4 regions of the Alteromonas sp. ABM1_013 genome follow, and region 1 is predicted to be linked to each of the others. Evidence: predicted binding sites of a transcription regulator. Region 1 holds the regulator's gene; each other region holds the start of a gene.
The links. Region 1 encodes sigma-54, which starts transcription at its own class of promoters, with help from an activator protein. Its sites were predicted from a motif close to GTTGGCACGNNNNTNGNNT; they were not measured.

Region 1 (5,539 bases):
GTATATCGGCGCTATTTATCTTAGCTATGCTTATGTACATCCCAACGTGGATGGAAGAGCAGCCTGAAACTCAAGGTAGTAGCGAAAATGATGCGCTCAAGCCTGCCTACAAGGCAAAAAACTTAACAACAACCTTGTACAACCAAGACGGTGAGTTAAATCACAAAGTCTTTGCAGAGTCGATGGAGCATTACGACCAATTAGGCTTTGTTTTATTCCAGCAACCTAAATATACCCTTTATACAGAAAGCGCTTCATCACCCTGGGTTGTAACTGCGCAGGAAGGAACGCTTTATAACAATGAATTAATTCAGCTTGAAGATAGCGTTGTTATTGAAAATCAAACCAGCGATGATTTTGTCAAAAGTTTATCCACGGAATACATCCAGATAAATTTAGACACGAAACAAATGACATCTGATCAACCCGTTGAGATACTGGGTACGCAATATCTTATTTTAAGCAATGGGTTTAACGCGAATTTACGCACACAAGAATACGAGCTTTTAGATCATGTACAAACGACTTATTCCCCTAGCAACTAGCGTTCTACTTGCCATCGCTAGCGGTGCGGTAATAGCCAGTGAAGAAGATTTTTCACAACCCATTAAGATAGGGTCAAACACCCAGTTTATTGATGGTAAAAACAAAACCGCGCTGTACAAGGAAGATGTACTTATTACCCAAGGTTCACTCCTAATCGAAGCTGATGAAGTAGAAGTAATAGCTACAGATGGCAGCGGCCGTGAAATATTTATCGCCCGTGGCAACCCTGCAAGCTATTCTCAATCACTAGAAGACGGTACACCGGTATCAGCGAAAGCCAATGAAATTCGCTATGAAGTAATTAATCGCACTATTTCTTTGGCGGGTAATGCTGAGCTACAGCAAGATACCAGTAAAGTGCAAGGTGATAAGATTACGTTCGATATGATTACTGAACAATTGCTTGCAACGGGTGGTGCCGGTGAAGATGGTGAAGGTCGTGTTACCACAGTATTTACTCCTGACACCATTCGTAAAACATCGTCTAAGAAAGACAACGAGGACAATGAATAGCAATGGCAACTTTGAGCGCTAAAAACCTTGCTAAATCGTATAAATCGCGACAGGTTGTTCGCGATGTAAGCCTTTCAGTGTCTACCGGTCAAATTGTTGGTCTTCTCGGCCCTAACGGCGCTGGTAAGACCACCACTTTTTACATGATTGTAGGCTTAGTCAACTTAGACAAAGGCAAGATCGAAATTGATGATAATGAGCTTACTCACCAGCCAATGCATGAGCGCGCACGCCGCGGTATAGGCTACCTCCCGCAAGAGGCATCAATATTTAGAAAGCTTACGGTACATGAAAATATCATGGCCATTTTGCAAACCCGTAAAGATTTAAATTCACAGCAGCAAGAAGAAGAAGCAGACGCCCTACTTGATGAATTTAATATCAACCATATACGTAATAGTACGGGGATGAGTTTGTCAGGGGGAGAACGGCGTCGCGTAGAGATTGCTCGAGCTCTGGCAGCAAAACCACAATTTATTTTGTTAGACGAACCATTTGCCGGTGTTGATCCAATATCAGTTAATGATATAAAGAAGATAATACAGCATCTGCGAGATAGGGGTATTGGTATCCTTATCACGGACCATAACGTACGCGAAACATTGGATGTTTGCGAAAAAGCGTACATTGTGAGTCATGGCGAGCTTATTGCGCAAGGAACTGCGGAACAGGTTTTAAGTAATCAAAAAGTAAGGGACGTATACCTAGGCGAACAATTCAGGCTATAGTTAGTGTAACCTAATTGTCATTTTTCAGTTTCGCTCTGGTATATTTAATTTAGAGCATTTAAATAAGACGTAGATGAAACCATCTTTACAGCTAAAATTTAGCCAACAACTTACCATGACACCTCAGCTTCAGCAGGCAATTAAACTGCTGCAGCTTTCTACGCTTGATCTCCAGCAAGAGATACAAGAAGCCCTCGATTCTAATCCGCTTTTAGAAGTGGAAGAAAGTAACGACGAGCCACAAGTAGAAAAGAACAATGTCGATAGTGACGATAGCGCTGCTGAAGCGACCGCTTCTGCATCGAGCGATACGCTAGAAGCGGGAGATGCACTGGAGAAGAATGATCTTCCCGATGAGCTACCTATCGACAGTACCTGGGATGAGTATTATTCGGCTTCTTCCGCGCCTGCACCTGGCCCATCTAATGATGATGAACAAATCTTCCAAGGTGAGACCACAGAAGACATCCAAGAACATCTTCTTTGGCAAATGCGCCTCACTCATTTTTCAGATACTGACCGCGCTATCGCTACAGCAATCATCGACTCAATTGACGAATCAGGTTATTTAACCGTTACTCTTGACGACATCTTAGAAGCGGTCAACGACGATGATCTAGAAGAGCCTATCGAAATGGACGAAATAGAGTGTGTACTTAAGCGCATTCAAATGTTCGACCCCATTGGTTCAGGTTCTCGTACACCTCAAGAGTGTCTTATGGTGCAATTACGCCAGTTTTCAGAAGACACACCGTGGCTTGCTGAAGCGAAGCAGCTTATTGAGGAATATTCAGACTTACTGAGCAGTAAAGACTACCGCACGCTAATGCGTAAGAGCCGATTGAAAGAAGAGCAGCTGCGCGAAGCAATGCGTTTACTTCAAACCTTGAATCCTCGCCCAGGTAGTGCTTTAGTTACTAAAGAGCCTGAGTACGTTATTCCTGATGTCTCAGTAACCAAGAAAAATGGCCGTTGGGTGGTTGAACTGAACCCCGACAGTCTGCCTAAATTAAGCGTAAACCAACAGTACGCAGCGATGAGTCGTCGTGCCAAGAACAGCAGCGATTCACAATTCATCCGCTCACACATGCAAGAGGCCAAGTGGTTCATAAAGAGCCTTGAATCTCGCAACGATACCTTAATGAAGGTTGCAAATTGCATTGTGCAGCAGCAAATGGGCTTTTTTGAGCACGGCCCGGAAATGATGAAACCAATGGTGCTAAATGATGTCGCAGAAATGGTAGATATGCACGAATCGACTATTTCGCGTGTAACAACGCAGAAGTATATGCATACGCCCCGTGGCATCTTCGAATTGAAGTATTTCTTCTCAAGCCACGTAGCAACAGAGTCAGGTGGTGAGTGTTCATCTACAGCGATTCGTGCATTGATCAAGAAGTTAGTGGCTGCGGAAAATCCTAGCAAGCCGCTAAGTGATAGCAAGATTGCTTCATTGTTGGCCGAGCAAGGCATAAAAGTCGCTCGGCGAACAATAGCAAAATACCGGGAATCATTGTCGATCCCGCCGTCGAACCAACGCAAAAGCCTTATTTAAACGGGCTTAATAATATAAGGAAGACGAAATATGCAAATCAACCTTACTGGTCATCATGTCGAAATCACCGACTCTTTGCGTAATTATGTCGATACGAAGTTCAGCAAACTTGAACGTCACTTTGATCACATTTCTAATGTGCATGTCATCCTGAACGTTGAAAAATTAAATCAAAAAGCTGAAGCGACTGTTCATTTAAGTGGCGCTGAAGTATTCGCATCCTCAGAAAATACCGACATGTATGCGGCGATTGACAGCATGGTTGATAAACTCGACCGGCAGGTAATCAAGCATAAGGAAAAACTGAAAAAACATTAGTAGTTAATTGAGCATGGATATACAAGCCATCGTAAGTCTGGACCGCACCGAGTGTGCGGTTCAGTGTAATAGTAAAAAGCGAATTCTTGAGATCATCGCTGATATCGCTGCCAAGCATAACGATAACATCGACCAGGCAACGGTTCTAAATAGCTTGATGGCTCGAGAACGTATGGGTAGCACGGGTATTGGTAACGGGATAGCACTGCCTCACGGTCGCTTGGCCGGCCTTGAGAAGGTAATAGCAATCGTTGTAACAAGTACACCAGCTATCAACTTTGATGCCCTAGACGAAAAGCCCGTAGACATATTCTTTGCTCTTCTCGTTCCCGAAGAGCAAACCGAAGGACACCTTCAGACACTGGCTACCGTAGCCGGTAAGCTAAGCGACAAAGAAACGATTAAAACAATACGTCGTGCAACAACCAGCGACGAAATTATTTCTGCATTAAGTTAAACAATAAGTGCCTACACCTCATAGGTAGGCGCTTTATTCGACAACTCGTATGTGATGAAACCAGAATATAAGGGAGAATTTAGGTGAAGCTGATCATAATCAGTGGTCGTTCGGGGTCTGGTAAGTCTGTCGCACTTCGCGCATTGGAAGACTTAGGTTACTACTGTGTTGATAATATCCCAGTAAATTTGCTTCCCACCCTCACCCATACTGTTGTTGATGAATACGATCAAGTTGCAGTAAGTATCGACGTAAGGAATCTTCCCAAAAATCCAGATGACTTGGTAGAGATTCTAGATTACCTGCCTTCTTCTTGGTCGATGACTATAGTGTACATTGACGCAAGCGATGACGTTCTGGTTAAGCGTTTTAGCGAAACTCGCCGTCTTCACCCTTTAGCTAAGCTAAATAAGTCTCTATCGGAGGCTATTAGGGCGGAGTCTGCGCTTCTTGCGCCAATTACTGAACGCGCTGATTTATACCTAGATACAGACAAGCTAACAATACATCAACTCGCCGAATTGATCCGTGAACGTATATTGGGTAAGAAAAGTTCACGCCTTGTTCTTGTCTTTGAGTCATTTGGCTTTAAACACGGCATACCTAAAGATGCTGACTACGTTTTTGACGCGCGTTTTTTACCTAACCCGCATTGGGAGCCAGACCTTAAACACTTAACTGGGTTAGATGCCCCCGTGGAAGTATTTTTAGGCTCACAACCCGTAGTAACCAAATTTATTTGGCAGATTCAAAACTTGATGACCACATGGCTTCCCCATTTAGAACGCAACAATAGAAGCTATGTGACTGTGGCTATCGGTTGCACTGGCGGCCAACACCGCTCAGTCTATATTGCCCAAACCTTGTCGAAAACGTTCAGCGAAATACACCCTGATGTTCAAATTCGTCACAGAGAGTTGAACCAGTAATGACTATTCAAAAAACGCTTACAATCGTCAATAAACTAGGCTTACACGCCAGAGCAGCCACGCAATTGGTTAAGCTTGCTAATCAGTTTCATGCCAAAATCATTTTGAAAAAAGGCGATAAAGAAGCCGATGCAAGCAGCGTCTTAGGCTTGATGATGCTGGAAAGTCACCAAGGTGAACAGGTAGATGTTATTGTCGATGGTGATGACGCGGTCGATGCACTTGCTGCAATTGAGGAGCTAATTGAAGGCAGATTTAACGAAGACGAATAGTCTCAACCCGAATATCTCTTGACGAATTAATCAACAGCTAGCTTAGTAATTCCAAATTCTTGCGTAAAAGCCACGCAATTATCATGACAGACTTAATATAATTGCGATATTCTACGCACACTTAGGCTACACAGCCTTTATTTTCCATATCAGCTTAGTAGGAATAACGCCTTATGGCAGAAGCGCTTGTTTCTAAATACGTACAAACCCAATTACGCGCA
Region 2 (5,539 bases), 320 kb from region 1:
GCGAATTGTTTGGTCACGAGAAAGGCGCTTTCACAGGCGCTATCAGTGCACGTAAAGGCCGCTTTGAGTTAGCCGAGGGCGGCACATTATTTCTCGACGAAATCGGTGATATGCCCCTTCAAATGCAGGTTAAGTTATTACGTGTGTTGCAAGAACGTATGTTTGAGCGCGTAGGCGGGAATAAGCCCCTTCAATGCAACGTGCGTATTATAGCGGCAACGCACCGCAACTTGGAAACCATGATCAGCGAAGACAAGTTTCGAGAAGACTTGTACTACCGACTCAACGTTTTCCCAATCGACAGCCCTGCGCTTCGACAAAGAAAAGACGATATTCCCTTATTACTTCAGGAATTGAATAGCCGAATTCAAGGGGATGGCGTTGAAAGCGTGCGTTTTACCGAGCAAGCCATTGCGTCGCTAATGGAGCATGAGTGGGCGGGGAACGTTCGTGAACTCTCAAATTTAGTTGAGCGATTAACAATTCTTTACCCTGGGCAGATTGTTGATATTGCTGATTTACCGGAAAAGTATCAGTACGGTGATGTTCAGGCTTACGAGCCAGACTACCCCGAAGAAATGCTTGAGCGTGAAGCCTTTAATGAACTATTTGCCGAGGCTGCAGCGCAAGAGCCAGAAGAAGACGTTAGCCAGCAGAGTCACGACGGCCTAAACGGTATGGTGTCGTCCTCGTTACCTGCAGAAGGTGTTAACCTTAAAGAGTACCTTTCTGAGCTCGAAGTGAATCTCATAAAACAAGCCCTGGAAAACCAAGATTGGGTAGTAGCACGTGCCGCCGACAAGCTTGGAATGCGCAGAACCACGCTCGTTGAAAAAATGCGGAAATACGATATCCAGCGTACTGAAGAAGCGTAATGTCAGCTAATTGACGTTACGCTTTTCTTTGAAAATACCATATATCCTACTGATAAATAAGCCAATATAAAGTTGGCATATCTTCTGCTTTATCTAAGCCATAGTTAAACAGCGTCTGCAATTTGACGAGGATAATATGGCTTTCGACAGCACACAACAATCTACAGAGTATTTCGCATCTGCCTATGCACTTAACGGCGGCTCGGCGGTATCTCAAGATGATTATCAAACGTCGCAAAATGATGATATTGAATCACTGAGATTGCAGGCGAGTCGACTCGAACATTTACTTCAAGTGATGCCAGCGGGTGTTATTGTTATTGATGGAAAGGGCATTGTTCGCCAAGCCAACGAGCAGGCAAAAGCATTGTTAGGCGAACCGCTGGAAGAGGAAGTGTGGCGCAGTATTATTACTCGCTCTTTCAAGCCTCGCGCAGACGATGGTCATGAAGTATCGCTGGTTGATGGTAGACGAGTGAAGCTTTCAATTACCCCACTAGACAACGAGCCAGGTCAGCTAATTGTTATCACAGACCTAACTGAAACCCGTCAGCTGCAAGCTCGGGTTAGCCACATGCAACGGTTGTCTTCTCTTGGAAAAATGGTGGCATCCCTGGCCCATCAAATCAGAACTCCACTTTCTGCAGCCATGCTTTATGCGTCAAACTTAACGCGTAAAGGGTTAGGGGAAGAAGCACAAACACAATTTGCGAACAAACTAACAGACAGGCTTAAAGAGCTGGAAAGCCAGGTTAATGACATGCTGCTTTTTGCTAAATCTGGCGAAGAGCAAGTGGTAAGCAAAATTAGTCTCGCTGAATTATTCGGTGCCATTGAGGGGAATGCTCAAAGCATGACGGCTCAAGCGCAGCAAAAGCTAACGTTTTCAGGTTTTGAGCAAAACGCAGCAATAACTGGGAATTTAACTGCTCTTCAGGGGGCATTGTTAAATCTCATACATAATGCAAGCCAAGTCACCCCGAAAGGTGAGTGTGTACATGTCCAGGCATCGGTAAGCGATCAGCGTTTACATGTTTCAGTTATTGATAAAGGCCCAGGTGTACCAGAACGGTTAAAAACCAAAATCTTTGAACCCTTTTTTACAACTAAAACTCACGGTACCGGTTTGGGTCTTGCTGTGGTGAAGTCGGTGGTAAGTGCGCATAGCGGCGCACTCAATGTAATTGACGTACCCGAGGGCGGTGCCTGCTTTAGCGTGTCATTACCGTGCTCAGCGAATGCTAAAACCTCACAAACATTGACTCATGTCGCGTAAGTCATAGGAGAGAATAATGTCTAAAACTACCATACTAATTGTTGAAGATGACGCGGGTTTACGCGAGGCGCTCCTAGACACCCTGTTATTAGGTAACTACAACGTGATTGCAGCTGATTGTGCAGAAGAAGCGTTAATGATGCTGTCGTCTCAGAATGTAGACCTAGTGGTTAGCGATATACAAATGGGCGAAATGAGTGGCTTAACGTTGCTAAAAAGCATTAAAGCTAAATACCCTAATATGCCTGTGCTGTTAATGACGGCCTACGCCACCATTGATGATGCGGTTCAGGCGATGCGCGATGGCGCAACGGACTACCTTTCAAAGCCTTTTGCGCCAGAAGTATTGCTAAACTTAGTGGGGCGCTACGCCCCTGCACAAAAAATTGAATCACGTACGCCAATCGTAGCTGACCCTTCAAGTTTGAAGTTACTTGAGCTTTCGCGGAAAGTTGCGAAGTCTGAAGCTACCGTTATGGTGATGGGGCCAAGCGGGTCGGGTAAAGAAGTGCTGTCTCGCTATATTCACGACCAGTCACCGCGAAGCGATGCGCCTTTTGTTGCCATCAACTGTGCTGCTATTCCAGAAAATATGTTGGAAGCGACTTTGTTTGGTTACGAGAAAGGGGCTTTTACCGGTGCTATTCAGGCCTGTCCGGGTAAGTTCGAACAAGCCCAAGACGGCACCCTGTTACTTGATGAAATAACTGAGATGGATTTGGCACTGCAGGCTAAATTACTGCGTGTGTTACAAGAGCGTGAAGTAGAGCGCCTTGGTGGACGTAAAACCGTTAAACTTAATGTTCGAGTTATTGCCACGAGTAACCGAGATTTAAGAAAAGCAGTAGATGCCGGCGAATTCAGAGAAGACTTATACTACCGCTTAAACGTATTTCCTATTGAATGGCGCCCGCTATCGGAACGCCCAGGAGACATTGTTCCGCTTGCCGAGCATCTTGTTCAGCGTCACGCCAGTTCACAGGGTTTGGGTACCATCAGATTAAGTGCTGCTGCGCGCAATAAATTGTCGCAATATAGCTGGCCAGGAAACGTTCGAGAATTGGAGAACGTGGTTCAACGCGCGCTTATTCTTTGCGAAAACAATGAAATAGATGCCGGCGATTTAATGATTGACGAAGACATGTCGGCCCCGCTTGAAGTTGCACAAGAGCCGGTTGAAGATAACAAATTGGGCTCAGAGCTTCGTTATCAGGAGCACCAAATTATTCTTGATACCTTGGTATCTTGTAATGGTAAGCGCAAAGACGTAGCAGAAAAGCTAGGTATAAGCCCTCGTACCCTTCGTTATAAACTAGCGCGTATGCGTGAAGATGGTATTGAAGTACCAGCATAATACTGCTGTTTTGGATCTCTCGTTTCATCCCCGTTATCCGTCGCCTCTGAAGTAAAGAAGGCGGCGGTTTTTTGTTACTCCCTTCAAATCAAACGCCATAAATTTGGCTTACCCTCTCATTTGGTTGTTATCGTATTGAAATTTAAGGTTTTTTAAAGTTGGCAAGACCTTTGCTAGATCACTCTTATAGATTATGTATTCGCCGGTGTTCAGGCGGTTTTCAAAGAAACGCTAGGAGTGGTTATGGACGTTAAAGCCAATAGTTTGTATCAAGAAATGCAGAACATGATTGGGCAAACTCGTCTTCAAGTTAACGAGCCTCAGCAACAGCCGCTTAGTGAAGTTAATAGCTCGGCAAGCGAATTCTCGACCATGCTTAAGAACGCGGTAGATGGTGTAAACGGTATGCAGCTTGAGTCAAAAGATGCTCAACAGCGCTTTGAAATGGGCGACCCAAGTTTGAGCTTAGCCCAAGTCATGTTGACAAAAGAAAAGGCAGGCATTGCGTTTGAAGCGACTGTTCAGGTACGTAACAAAGTACTTGAAGCCTATAAAACAATAATGAACATGCCGGTCTAGGTGGAGTAGGTTATGGCTGAAGCAACAGGTACAAACCTTACGGTTCCTGATCAAAATCAAACAGCGGACAATGAGCCAGAGAATAAATCTGGTTTCATGGATACGTTAGGTAGCGCAGATATGATGCGCCAAATGGCCCTTGTGGTTGTTTTGGTCATTTGTGTGGCCATTGCTATCTTCATTCTTATTTGGTCACAAGAGCCTGACTATCGTCCCCTTGCTAAGATGGAGACCCAAGAGCTTATCGAAACCCTAGATTATATGGATGCGAATCAAATCGATTATAAGCTTGAAGGCAATACTGTTTATGTAAGAAGTGACGAATTCCAAAACATCCGTTTAGGCATGACCCGCCAAGGGTTAACTAAGGCCTCTGATGCCGGTACCGATATCATTATGCAGGATATGGGTTTTGGTGTAAGCCAGCGTGTTGAAATGGAACGTTTAAAACACGCCCGCGAGCAACAAATTGCGGCTACCATCGAAGATATCGCAAGTATTCAAAAAGCCCGTGTCTTGCTAGCTATGCCTAAAGAGAACGTTTTTGCGCGAAGAGAGAAAAAAGCGTCGGCAACCGTTGTGCTAACGGCTAAGCGCGGTGCCGTTATTGCTGGTGAAGAGGTTGATGCGGTCGTTGATATCGTGGCGTCTGCCGTACAAAACATGGAGCCGTCTAAAGTAACGGTAACTGACAGCAACGGTCGTCTGCTCAACTCAGGCTCGCAAGATTCAATGAGTGCCCGTGCCAGAAAAGAGTACGAAATTGAACGCCAGCGCGAGCAAGAGTATTTAGAAAAAATTGACGCTATATTGATTCCAGTTTTGGGCATAGGTAACTACACGGCGCAAGCTGACGTTACAATGGACTTCACGGCGATGGAGCAAACCCAGCGCAGCTACAACCCAGATTTACCTGCGGTTCGCAGTGAAATGATCGTCGAAGAGAACAGCGTGGGTGGCGGCGTGGGTGGTATTCCAGGTGCATTATCTAATCAGCCTCCGTTAGATTCTAATATTCCAGAAAATGCCGTGGGCGGTAGTCAGCAAACTATGCCTGGCCGCACAGCGAAAGAATCAACACGCAACTACGAACTTGATACCACTATCAGTCATACCAAGAAACAGACAGGGGTTATCCGCAGGTTGAGTGTGTCGGTTGCCGTAGACTACACCCAAGTTGCGGGTGAAGACGGCGCGATGACACCGACGCCGCGTAAACAAGAAGAAATTCTTAATATTCGCAGACTATTGCAGGGCGGTATTGGCTTTGACGTTACCCGCGGCGATTCGCTAGAAGTGGTTAGCGTACCCTTTACTCGTATGGATGCAGGCGAAATTGAAGATGCGCCTTTGTGGGAACAGCCTGGTTTTCTGCCAATTCTTAAGCTAGTTGTTGGTGGCTTGGTTATAATAGTACTTATCATCTTTGTGATTCGACCTATGCTGCGTCGTCTT
Region 3 (5,539 bases), 580 kb from region 1:
TACCACCGTCGGCTTCCCTAAATAAGCCAGGGTGAGCTGCTACAGCACCGGTAAACGCGCCTTTAGCATGACCGAACAATTCAGATTCGAGTAAGTTTTCAGGTAGCGCGCCACAGTTAATGGCTACAAATGGTTTATCGCTGCGATTACTGGCTTTATGAATAGCATTCGCCAACAGTTCTTTACCTGTACCGCTGGCGCCACTGATAAGCACAGACACTTCACGCTGAGCAATGCGAAACGCTTGGTCAAGGACATTAAGCATTTCTGGTGAACGGGTGATTATGTCTTTTGCCCAATCCCCCGGCTGCGCAGCTTGAGATTGACTCAATGCTTTTTGTAATAATGCGCGCAATTCATCGTGATCAACAGGTTTCGGTAAGAAACCAAAGACACCGCGCTGAGTGGCAGCAACCGCATCTGCAATAGTGCCATGCGCCGTCATCAAGATAACAGGAATGTCTTTTCTAATTCCCATTATTTCTTCAAATAGGCTCAAACCGTCTAGGCCTGGCATGCGTAGGTCGCTTAATACAACATCATAGTTATCGTTCTGAAGTTTTCTCAGCGCCGATTGACCGTCTTCCACTGCGGTCACCTCATAACCTTCGCCTTCCAGACGAATGGTTAATAAGCGCAATAAGCTTTTATCATCATCAACCAACAATAAGTTAGGGTTACTACTCGCCTTCTCGCTCACTGTTGTGTACTCCTGTTTTTGTCCATCAATGTTGCTTCTATTTGCAACAGTTCTTCTAATTTTTTACGCAGATTAACGGCTTCTTGCTCTAGTGCCTTAACTTTCTCTCCACGAGATGTATTTTCTTGTTCCAACACAACCATTGCAGACTCAAGCTGCATTATCTGATTGTTTTGCGAAGCTGCAATAACATTAACTACTTCTTGGGCTTCTGTGGTGAATGTACCCGCGATATCATTTAATGCTAGTTGTGCGCGCAACCTATCTTGATAAGGGGTATCAGTGGGTAGCGTTAAGATATAAGCATGAATAGTGTCAAACGCTGAATCCCCTAATGCTTTTAAAGCCTGCTTACGCTCCATCCAAGGTTGGTTGGCTGCTGCAATCCAAGTATTAAGCCAATAAGCCGCATCACAATTGTGTTCGAAAACAGGGGGCGGCTCGTTAAACAAACAGATACCACGTTCTATTTTTGTTACAGGTGTCACTTCTTCTGGCTCACCCGTGTTGCTGCTGTTTCTGGTTAAACTCTGACATCCTGTCAGTACCAGTAAGGCAACAATTAAACCACTTATTCTCATTTTATTTTTCCTGTTGCGGAATGGTCACTCTAAAGCAAACATCGGCATAGTCTACATCTACCACTTTTACATCACCATGCATTAGTCGAGCGCAATCGGCAACAATTGATAATCCTAACCCCGTTCCGATAACATTGTCGTTTCTCGGCTCGGTCCCGCGGATAAAAGGTTCAAACAGCGTGTGTACTGATTCCGGCGCTATGCGTTTTCCTCTGTTGGCGACATCCAGTACAAGGTTATCATTTTTGTTATAAAGGCTAATATTTATCGGTCGTCCAACTGCTCCGTGTGCTACAGCATTGGACACTAGATTATCAAGTATTCTTCTGAATAATTCCTCGTCTACATGTATTGAAGGTGAGGAAATATTTACGTCTACCTCTCTATCTTGAATGGCAAGGGCGTAATCCTCTAAACAGGCATCAACTAATTTATTTGCATTACTTTCTACAATTTTAGGCTGTGCTTGTTGTAGTAGCAGATTGTAGTCGAGTAGTTTCTCAACCAAAGTATTGAGACGCTGGGTACTTGCAGTAAGTAATGATAAAACTTCTCGTTGAGCGTTATTCAATTCGCCTACCACGTTCTCTGACAACAAACTGCAGCCTTCTTTAATGCTTGCTAGGGGTGTTTTTAGTTCGTGTGCGGCATGTCTTAAAAGTGCGGTTCTGATGTGCTCCAGCTGTTGCAAACGCTCATAAAGCCAATGCAAATCTTTTTCTACATCAATAAGTTCCCTAGGTGCCTGCTTAGACAATGGCGGAAGCTGACCATCGCTATGTGCCATGATCCGAATAATTTTTTTGAGGTTATTAACGGGGTTTACAATCAGTTGGCTTCCCATCAATATGAGGAGTAGCGACACACTTACCAGCATTGCGGTAGACCATGCCTGTTTCGCCTGCATGGCATTTAAGTCGTCTTGTTGTACTTTAACCCGCTCTGTAATGGCCGCTTCTACATCGTCGCGCAGCTGGTCGACACTATCTCCTACTGATGCTAAATACGCATTGAGCAGCAGCTGATCTTCAATGGCACGGTATTCAGCGAGTTGATTAAGCTGCTCAGATAAACGGGAACAGGTTGCTGGCACGGAAAGCGCCTGACACAAGTTATCGGCCGCCACAGCAAACTGGTCTATGGCATTATCAGAGAGCTGCGCCACCCTGTCGTTACGTAAAACGGCAAACTGTCTGATGCTGCGCTCAACATCCACCACTGCATTGTCCAGACGTTGCATATCACTTACGACATCCACTACAAAGCGTGTTTCAAGGGTAGTCATTTGACCTACCTTGGCTAAGTCGCTTTGGCTCTGCCAAAGAAGCGCAATAAGGGGAATAAGGGCCAGTACAAAACTTCCTAACGTTAACTGCCTTAGTGAACCAAGTTGTACCAAGCGCTCACCAAACGATACCTTGTTTATCAGAACCCTACCCTCATTGATGTTGATATTCTTATCTACTCACTCGCGGTGAGCTTTTTGTTACCTGGCGTAAGCTTGCTCTTTGCCAACTCGGCTTCGGAAAGCTTACCGTCTTCATTGTCGTCAATCAGCCCAAAGTTTCGCAGTAGTTCTGTGTGTCTTACTGCTTCTTTAAGTGAAATAAGACCATCTTTGTCTATATCTAATTTCTGCATAAGCGTGCGCGCTGGTGTAGCATGCGCATCGGCTACTGAAACAGCTTGTACCGCAGCAACGGCACAAAGTGCTAAAAAAAGTTTTTCGAGACGTTTCATCATGAATCCTCCGCTAAACGCTTTCTAAAATCCTTCTCAATTCACCAATGTCTATCCTATGGATTCTTCCACCAAAGAATAGTTAAGGCATATGGATATTACCATTAGTCTTCGATTAACCACATCATTAGTACATCGAAACTTGCTATGCGATTTTCAGGCCACAATAAAAAACCATTACAAATTATACCTTTAAGAGAGTGTCAAACTTTTAATGTGGGTAACTCATGGACAGGTGTTGCAATAAAGAAACACTGGTAGTAAGTGCATGTCGGCAACAATACCGACATACATATTTTAGCATCAGCTAAACTGTTCAGCTTTAAAATGGCAAGGAGAAGTAACAAGGTCGTTGATGGGAATAGGTTTGCTGAACATAAAACCCTGAACATTATCGCAGCCGTGCTCTATCAGATAATGCCATTGTTCAAGGTTTTCTATCCCTTCAGCGCAAACTGAAAGTGATAGGCGTTTTGCCAAATCGATAATAGCGCCTGTTACTAGTCGGCTGCGTTCTGAAGATTGAAGCTCCATCACAAACTGCCTGTCTACTTTGAGGGTATCTATATTGATTTGAGTGAGATAACTCAAAGACGAATAACCGGTACCAAAGTCATCAAGCGCGATAGCACATCCCATATTACTAATGCGCCTGAAAAACTTATTGGAAAGGGAGAAGTTTTCAAGATAAGCACTTTCGGTAACTTCAAATTCGATATTCTCGGGGTTTACGTCATAGAGCGCAAAAGTATTGTAGATATAATCGAACAGTTGATTGCTTCTCAAATCATGACCGGATAGATTAATAGAAGCCCTAAAAGCTCCCTTTGCCCAACGCTTGAGGTCAGGCATATCCATGCAAACACGACTGATAACCCATTGCGTAATGGCAGTGATCTTCCCGCCTTGCTCTGCGATAGGAATAAACTCGTTTGGCATGACAAGGCCAAACTCAGGATGCTGCCAACGAATCAATGCCTCAACGCCAATTACGTTACCGTTGTTGTTTACTTTTACTTGGTAATAAACAACAAACTCATCGTTGGTTATACCTTGTTCAATACCATTGGCTAGATGCAGTTTACGCTTGTGAGATTCCACCATATCCGGCGTAAATAATGTGTAACTTCCCCTTCCCTTTGCTTTTGAACGATACATGGCTAAGTCAGCGTTACTCATAAGTTCACTTAAATCGTATCCTGCATCAGAAGCAGTAGCCACACCAACACTCAACCCTACGGTAAGCGAGAGTCCCCTGAGTTCAAAGGGCTCGTCGAATGCTGTAATTAGTCGCGTTGCTAAACGCTTTGCTTGATCTGCAGTCGCATCTCTATCTGGGAGGACTAAAAACTCGTCGCCGCCTAAACGAGCAAACAAGTCACCGTCTCTAAGTAAACACTGCACCCTATCTGCAACTTCTATCAAAATAAGGTCGCCGGTTTCGTGTCCTAGCGAATCATTTATCCCTTTGAAGCCATCAAGATCGAAAAATAGCAACAATAGATCTTCGTCATTTCTTTTTGCTCGGGCTAATTCCAGTCTTAAATTATCAAGAACAAACTGTCTGTTAGGTAACCCTGTCAAACTATCGAAATTCGCAAGGCGAGACATCGTCTCTTGCTGGTCGACCAAGGTTTGTTTTTGTTCAAAGTTCACCAGTAACTCAACTTCGATAGCATCTAATAAGCTATTAATATTAGTGGCAATCTGGCCTATCTCATTAGATGAGTTTATTGAGCTTCGTAGCGCGTAATCTTTGGTTTCAAACACGTCTTGTGTAAACCGCCCTAACGAGGCCAAAGGTGAAATTAATCGGGATACTATGAAAATACATACGCCAGTACACAATAGCCAAAGTGCTATAAAAACTGGTATTTGTTCTAAAAACTGCCGAGCACTATTTGTTGTTTGAACCTTGGTGGTGTCAGCGTAAATAACAATGTGCCCCATGGGATAAAGGCTACTACCAACAATTTGATGGGCAACAATGACACCTTCGTATTGGTTTATACCATAAGGAACACTTTGAGGTGTTTTGGGCACCGCAGGGTCGCTTATTTCAAGCACTCTTTCGGGTTGAATTGCAGAAATAACATTATAGTTATTGTCGTAAAGGGCTGCCGATAAAACATTTTCATGTTCTTTTGCGGGTTGAAACAGCGAAGAGAGTAGAGCGTCGTTACCAGGATTTCTTTCCATCATCACTGATAGTTGTAGCGCAAGAGAATTACTTAAAGCGGCGGTGTTGTTTTTAACAACCTCAATTACAGTTTCGCTATTATCTGATTTATTAACCATAGCGATTGAGATGGATAAAACTGCCGTGGATAAGGCAACAGCAAACCCAATGGAGACTTTCAATGTTTTCAACACAAGTGTGTCCTTGCTTACTACTTTGATTAAAGCGGTACATGCAAGGATAACAATCCCCTTAACACAGCCACTTTTTTATTATTCTAGCTGCAATAGTATGTCACGGACTCAAGAATTAAAAATAGATTTTTAAAGGTATTGATTT
Region 4 (5,539 bases), on a different contig from region 1:
TTAAATAAAGTTATACAGAGCGTTCTAGGCGATTTAGAGATCGCCATTGATGAAAAATCAGCACAGATAGATGTAAGCGAAAATATGCCTTCCATTCGAGGGGATAAGACACAGCTTGAACAATTATTTCTAAATTTAATCTCTAACGCGCTCAAATTTCAAACTGAAGGTGTAACGCCGGTTGTCAAAGTCAATTTACAAGAAGCCAGCGAAGAAGATACTCAGGATATACTTATGTCCGAAGAGTATAACTGGATAAAAATTGCAATTACCGACAACGGCATTGGTTTTGACCAGTCATTCGCAGAGAAAATATTCGCTCCGTTCCAACGCCTGCATGGTAGAAGTGAATATAAAGGTACGGGTATAGGGCTTGCGGTATGCCGACGCATAGTAGAAAGGCATAATGGTCAAATTACTGCTATGAGCGCACCAGGACACGGGGCTACTTTTACAATAATAGTGCCGGTAGATAGCGAGCCGTTTGGTTCTAACAACAATAATGGAGAGACACACAATGACGCGTAAACAAACCCAGCCAATAAATATCTTGATGGCCGATGATGATGAGGATGATCGCCTATTAACCGTTGACGCGCTGCAAGAAAGTCGCGTCCTCAACAATCTGTTTTGCGTTGAAGACGGTGTGGAATTGTTAGAGTTTCTTCGTCACGAGGGAAAATATTCTGATCCAGCATCGGCGCCTCGCCCTAGCCTTATATTGCTTGACTTAAACATGCCAAGAAAAGATGGTCGCGAAGCACTTCAGGAACTTAAAAACGACCCCAAACTACGCAGTATTCCGGTTGTAATCCTAACAACGTCGAAAGAAGAAGAAGATATGCTCCGTGGTTACGACCTCGGTTGCGCTTCTTACATTACTAAACCCGTTAATTTTGAAGGATTAGTTGAATTAATGCGTGCTTTAGGTCGTTATTGGATCGAGTTTGTAGAGTTACCACACGAGTAAAAGAGGTACTAGATGTCAGAGGTTATTAAAATTCTATTGGTAGAAGACGATGAAGATGATTACTTCTTAACTTCTGACTATCTAGAACAGTGTGAGTCACCTAAGTTTGAGTTAACGTGGGTGACAAACAGTCTTGACGCCATAGAAGCGCTTAAGACGGAAGACTTTGATTTATGCTTGCTTGACTATTTGTTGGGCGCTGAGAATGCCATAGACGTTCTGGGTGTTCTTAAATCGAACCAATTTAGTCTGCCAGTGGTTATTTTAACGGGTCAGTCAGACGCTACTGTAGATGAAATGGTGATGCGCGCGGGAGCCGCAGATTATCTTCAAAAGTCCGAGATAGAATCGCCACGTTTTATGCGTACTATCCGTTATGCCATGGTTCGTCGCGATATAGAAAACGAGCGAATTGAGCGCAATAAGGTTGAACAAAAAAACAAAGCAAAAGACAAGTTCCTAGCCCACCTTGGCCACGAATTGCGCACGCCTCTCACCTCTATTTTGGGCTATACAGAACTTCTCATTGATGACGCAAGGAATAGCCCGTTTCAGCAGGAGCTATCGATAATTCATTCAAACGGCAAACACTTATTGAGCTTGCTCAATGATTTACTTGATATGTCACGCATAATGGCTGAGAAGCTAGAATTAAACATTAAAGATGTAAACTTATCTGCTTTTCTTACCGATATTCACTCCTTAATGCGCTTGAACGCCAAAGATAAAGGGCTAAGTTTGAATGTGGTGTCTAACACCAAAATCCCTGAATTTATTAAGACAGATCCCACCCGACTTCGCCAAGTGCTGCTTAACCTCATTTCTAATGCGGTTAAGTTCACCGATAAGGGCAGTATTACACTTACTATAACCCTTGATGAAAACCCAACAGATAGTGAAAAACCTCAGCTACTTAGATTTTCCGTAGACGATACTGGCATAGGTATGCCACCAGACAAGTTGATCAACATCTTCCAACCTTTCGAGCAAATTGAAGATGTAATGCGCGCTAATCACGGTGGTGCTGGTTTAGGTTTAGCTATTTGTAAAGAGCTTGTCACCAAGCTTGGCGGCGATATAGACGTGTCATCTCGACTTGGAGAAGGTAGTACGTTCACATTCGATATTGACCCTGGCGATATTTCCAAGCAACCTCTCGTCGACCTAGAACTCGGTCAGATACAAACCGTCGAATCTAGCAGTATCGATTTAAATGTTACCGGCAGAGTGCTGATTGTCGATGACTTAAGAGAAATTCGGCGCCTTACCGGCCATCTTGTAAGTCAGTCTCAGGCAGATATTAGTTACGCGGAAAACGGTGTAAAGGCACTAGAAGCTGTATTACAGGCCGATGAACACAATCAACCATTTGACCTCGTTCTCATGGATATTCACATGCCTGTGATGAATGGCATTGAAGCGTTACACGCTATTCGTCGCCATGGTAAAGATATTCCCGTTATTGCGGTCACCGCAGCCAGTCGTAAAGGATTAAGAGAGTCGCTAATACGCGAAGGTTTTAATGACGTTATAGGTAAACCAATAGACCGCTTTGCACTCGCTCAACTTCTCTCACAATACCTTCCTCCTGGCGATCACGTTACTTTTACCAATGTGGAAGCACAGGTTGCTGACATGCCGATACAGAAACCTTACGCACCAGAGGAAAACATGCCGTCAAGCAATGGATTTGAATCCAATACGAATTTAGACATTGCAGCTGAAGATACCCCTCAGAAAAAAGGTGACGGAAGCCCTTCTAGTAAACGTATTTTAGTAATTGAAGATGATGAAGATGCTGCAGAGCTATTGCAGTTGTTTTTAGTTCATTTAGGTCATGAAGTCACCACCGAGTACTGTGGTGTTGATGCGCTTAGCACCGCACAAGACAATGACTTTGATCACGTGTTAATGGATTTGACGTTACCCGATTACAATGGTTATGACTTGGCTGGCGAACTTAAAGAAAAATTGCCTAATGCATTGCTTACCATAGTTAGTGGACACGAAGCCGAAGAAGAAGCAATGGAATCGATAGGAATAGATAGCGCGCTGCTTAAGCCGGTTTCAAAAGATGACCTCGCATCTGTCGTAGGTGGAAGCTAAGCTTTCGTTTTAGCGACTAAGAAAATATTACAGGGGTTTGCAAGGATAACGCATTTCTCTTGCAAACCTTTCACCCTCCCAAATAACTCACCCCCCTATCTAATTGTAAATAAAGGATTTATTCGATTGGTACAGCCGTTGCAACAGTTATTGTGAACCCAAAATATTAAGGAGAGTATTATGGCTACACAAGCTTCAGCAAAACCACAAACCGTTAAAACTAATAGCACTAACGGTGTGGCTGAACCGAGTCACCCAGTAACGGATCAACTAAAAGATACCCTTCATGCGTCAGTAGACAAGCTTGCCGATAGTGCGGGCGTGGCGGAAGAAAATATTCGTCGCACAGCCTCATCATCTGCTGAAAACATGTCTGAAAGAAAGCGTTTAGCAGAGCAGAAATGGCAGGCATCAAAAGTACGCAAATTTGCAATTGAAAATCCTGTTCAAACTGCAGGTATCGCTTTTGCGGCAGGTATGCTAGTAACGTCACTTCTCCGTAAGAAGTAGATTCATGAAAGCGCTAGATTTTCACAAAGCACGGTTTCGCACGTGCAATGAAAATCCATTTCGTCTGACGCCGCCTTCGGCGCAGGCGAAGCTCCATGAAAACGCGACAGGAGAAAGTACACCCAAAGAAACGCCACCTGACGAGCAGTCAACACAGCAACAATACCCCGACCCGTCTTTCTCCGATGTATTCAACGCATTTAAAGAAGCATTCTCTCAGAGAAAAGAACAAGGCTTTGCATTTCTTGAGCTTACTAATAGTGAACTCATGCTTGTCAAAAAGAGTTTTTTCGTCACTGTTTTTGCATGCCTCGCAGCATTTGCGGTTGGTACAGTTTGTTGGCTTATTTTAAATATTGCTATAGGCGCTATACTTCACAATGTTGGCGTGCACTACGTTGTGGTACCACTTGTGTTATTAGCACTTAATAGTCTTGCGGCGTTCGGTTTCTTTAAGCTTGCTCAAAATGCGTTTAACTATCTAAGTTTGAGCAGATTAATTCAAACATGGCGTAGGGTCTTTGGGTAAGGCATAGATTTAAAGGCGCATTAGCCCTTTTGATTAAGTTCATTTGATCAAATCCATGGACAGTGCCCTGTCAACAATAATGAGGTGAGTACTATGAACATCTTTTTGAAAGCGAATATAAAAGATATTGCGCAAAAAGAACATGCCTATTTTTCTCAAAAACATCACGCAGATGTTGCACTTACACAAGCAAAAAGGCAATGTTCGTTAATGATGGGTAAGCCAGAGACCTTACTTGGCATAGCTTCTGTTGGCGCATATAAAGGTGCAGTAGATGCTAAGCCTAAAGCAAAGCGTAACCGAGCGTTAATGGTTTTAGGTAGAACCGCGCTGTTCTCTTTGTTTCAGTAATCACAGTATTAAGGAATTTGTGAGATGAACATCAAAAGTAAAATTAAAAGTGGCCGCGTACTTCTTGCCACCGCAGGTGCGGCACTAAGCTTTGCGATAGCAGGGTGTTCATCGACACCAGTAGCTGCCCCTACCCCATACAAATCAGCGAACTCTAAAGCCTCATATGGTTATTCGAGCGAAAAAGTATCTGCAAATCAGTATCAGGTTCTTTTTAAAGCGACTGATAAAACTCCGGCCGACAAAGTACAGCAGTACGCTCTATATCGCGCCGCTGAAGTCGCACAAGAGCAAGGCTTTACTTATCTAGAGGTGATTAATACAAATATTGATAAAAAGCCTGTTATTGCGCGGGAAGTAACGGCTGGCAAAAATGAGCCAGCAATATTTCAAACAGATAGGCAATGCACTATGTCAGGCTGTGAGGAAGTTGCTCAACCGATGGCCGCCCCGAGCTCAAACGATGTTGTAAATACTCAGATTAACGACATCTACTTTACTATTGATGTAAAAATGGCGAATGATAAAACTCGTTTAGGTAAAAACGCCTTTACTGTCTTAGAAGTGCTGTCACAGCCTCTAGAGCCAAAGAATACAAATTAGCTGAACGTCATTCTGTACATCTATACACTGCATCATCAGTGTTCTGACAAAATGCTTTTCGGTACGCAATCAGTGTTACTGAAAAGCATAGCTTAATTGCACGAGCAAGTCTGTGGAACGCCCTAAAACCCACTACCTTAAATTCATAGCTACCACCCATTCCCTGAAATGCATCCTATAAAGCAGACTAAGGGCCTGCAAAATCGAGTAAATCCGGTCCTTCGTTTATAAGTAGACGAATAAGCTTGCGTATAAATTACGTAATATCGATGAAGTAAAACGACATTAAAACACACTAATCAACATGATAGATGAGACATTCATTCGTTCAGAACCGATACATGTCTTAACATCTTTATTCTTAATGACCCATTAATCTTCTATTAATGTTGTACAAAAGTCTCCGTCACCCAATCTAGCTATCATTAAACCTATGAACTGCAGAGCAGATTTGTAGACCGCTTTTTACA

Region 2: the regulator sigma-54 is predicted to act here: its motif matches at 3,663-3,681, upstream of fliE (flagellar hook-basal body complex protein FliE).
Region 3: the regulator sigma-54 is predicted to act here: its motif matches at 3,169-3,187, upstream of ACXAGK_RS04315 (EF-hand domain-containing protein).
Region 4: the regulator sigma-54 is predicted to act here: its motif matches at 3,112-3,130, upstream of ACXAGK_RS15835 (DUF883 domain-containing protein).

Annotation. Positions count from the first base shown of each region.
Region 1 is NZ_JBSWXH010000001.1:439,077-444,615, reverse strand. Features, by position in the region: gene lptC (LPS export ABC transporter periplasmic protein LptC) at 1-545, shown strand, start outside; gene lptA (lipopolysaccharide transport periplasmic protein LptA) at 514-1,059, shown strand; gene lptB (LPS export ABC transporter ATP-binding protein) at 1,062-1,787, shown strand; gene ACXAGK_RS01900 (RNA polymerase factor sigma-54) at 1,861-3,342, shown strand; gene hpf (ribosome hibernation promoting factor) at 3,373-3,660, shown strand; gene ptsN (PTS IIA-like nitrogen regulatory protein PtsN) at 3,674-4,117, shown strand; gene rapZ (RNase adapter RapZ) at 4,201-5,046, shown strand; gene ACXAGK_RS01880 (HPr family phosphocarrier protein) at 5,046-5,318, shown strand; gene mgtE (magnesium transporter) at 5,492-5,539, shown strand, end outside.
Region 2 is NZ_JBSWXH010000001.1:756,981-762,519, forward strand. Features, by position in the region: gene ACXAGK_RS03175 (sigma-54 dependent transcriptional regulator) at 1-875, shown strand, start outside; gene ACXAGK_RS03180 (sensor histidine kinase) at 1,012-2,151, shown strand; gene ACXAGK_RS03185 (sigma-54-dependent transcriptional regulator) at 2,168-3,505, shown strand; gene fliE (flagellar hook-basal body complex protein FliE) at 3,749-4,084, shown strand; gene fliF (flagellar basal-body MS-ring/collar protein FliF) at 4,097-5,539, shown strand, end outside.
Region 3 is NZ_JBSWXH010000001.1:1,022,855-1,028,393, reverse strand. Features, by position in the region: gene ACXAGK_RS04330 (sigma 54-interacting transcriptional regulator) at 1-700, opposite strand, end outside; gene ACXAGK_RS04325 (hypothetical protein) at 697-1,281, opposite strand; gene ACXAGK_RS04320 (sensor histidine kinase) at 1,283-2,680, opposite strand; gene ACXAGK_RS04315 (EF-hand domain-containing protein) at 2,743-3,024, opposite strand; gene ACXAGK_RS04310 (putative bifunctional diguanylate cyclase/phosphodiesterase) at 3,325-5,394, opposite strand.
Region 4 is NZ_JBSWXH010000005.1:241,937-247,475, forward strand. Features, by position in the region: gene ACXAGK_RS15820 (sensor histidine kinase) at 1-528, shown strand, start outside; gene ACXAGK_RS15825 (response regulator) at 518-970, shown strand; gene ACXAGK_RS15830 (response regulator) at 983-3,076, shown strand; gene ACXAGK_RS15835 (DUF883 domain-containing protein) at 3,257-3,586, shown strand; gene ACXAGK_RS15840 (hypothetical protein) at 3,591-4,115, shown strand; gene ACXAGK_RS15845 (hypothetical protein) at 4,209-4,466, shown strand; gene ACXAGK_RS15850 (CC0125/CC1285 family lipoprotein) at 4,491-5,069, shown strand.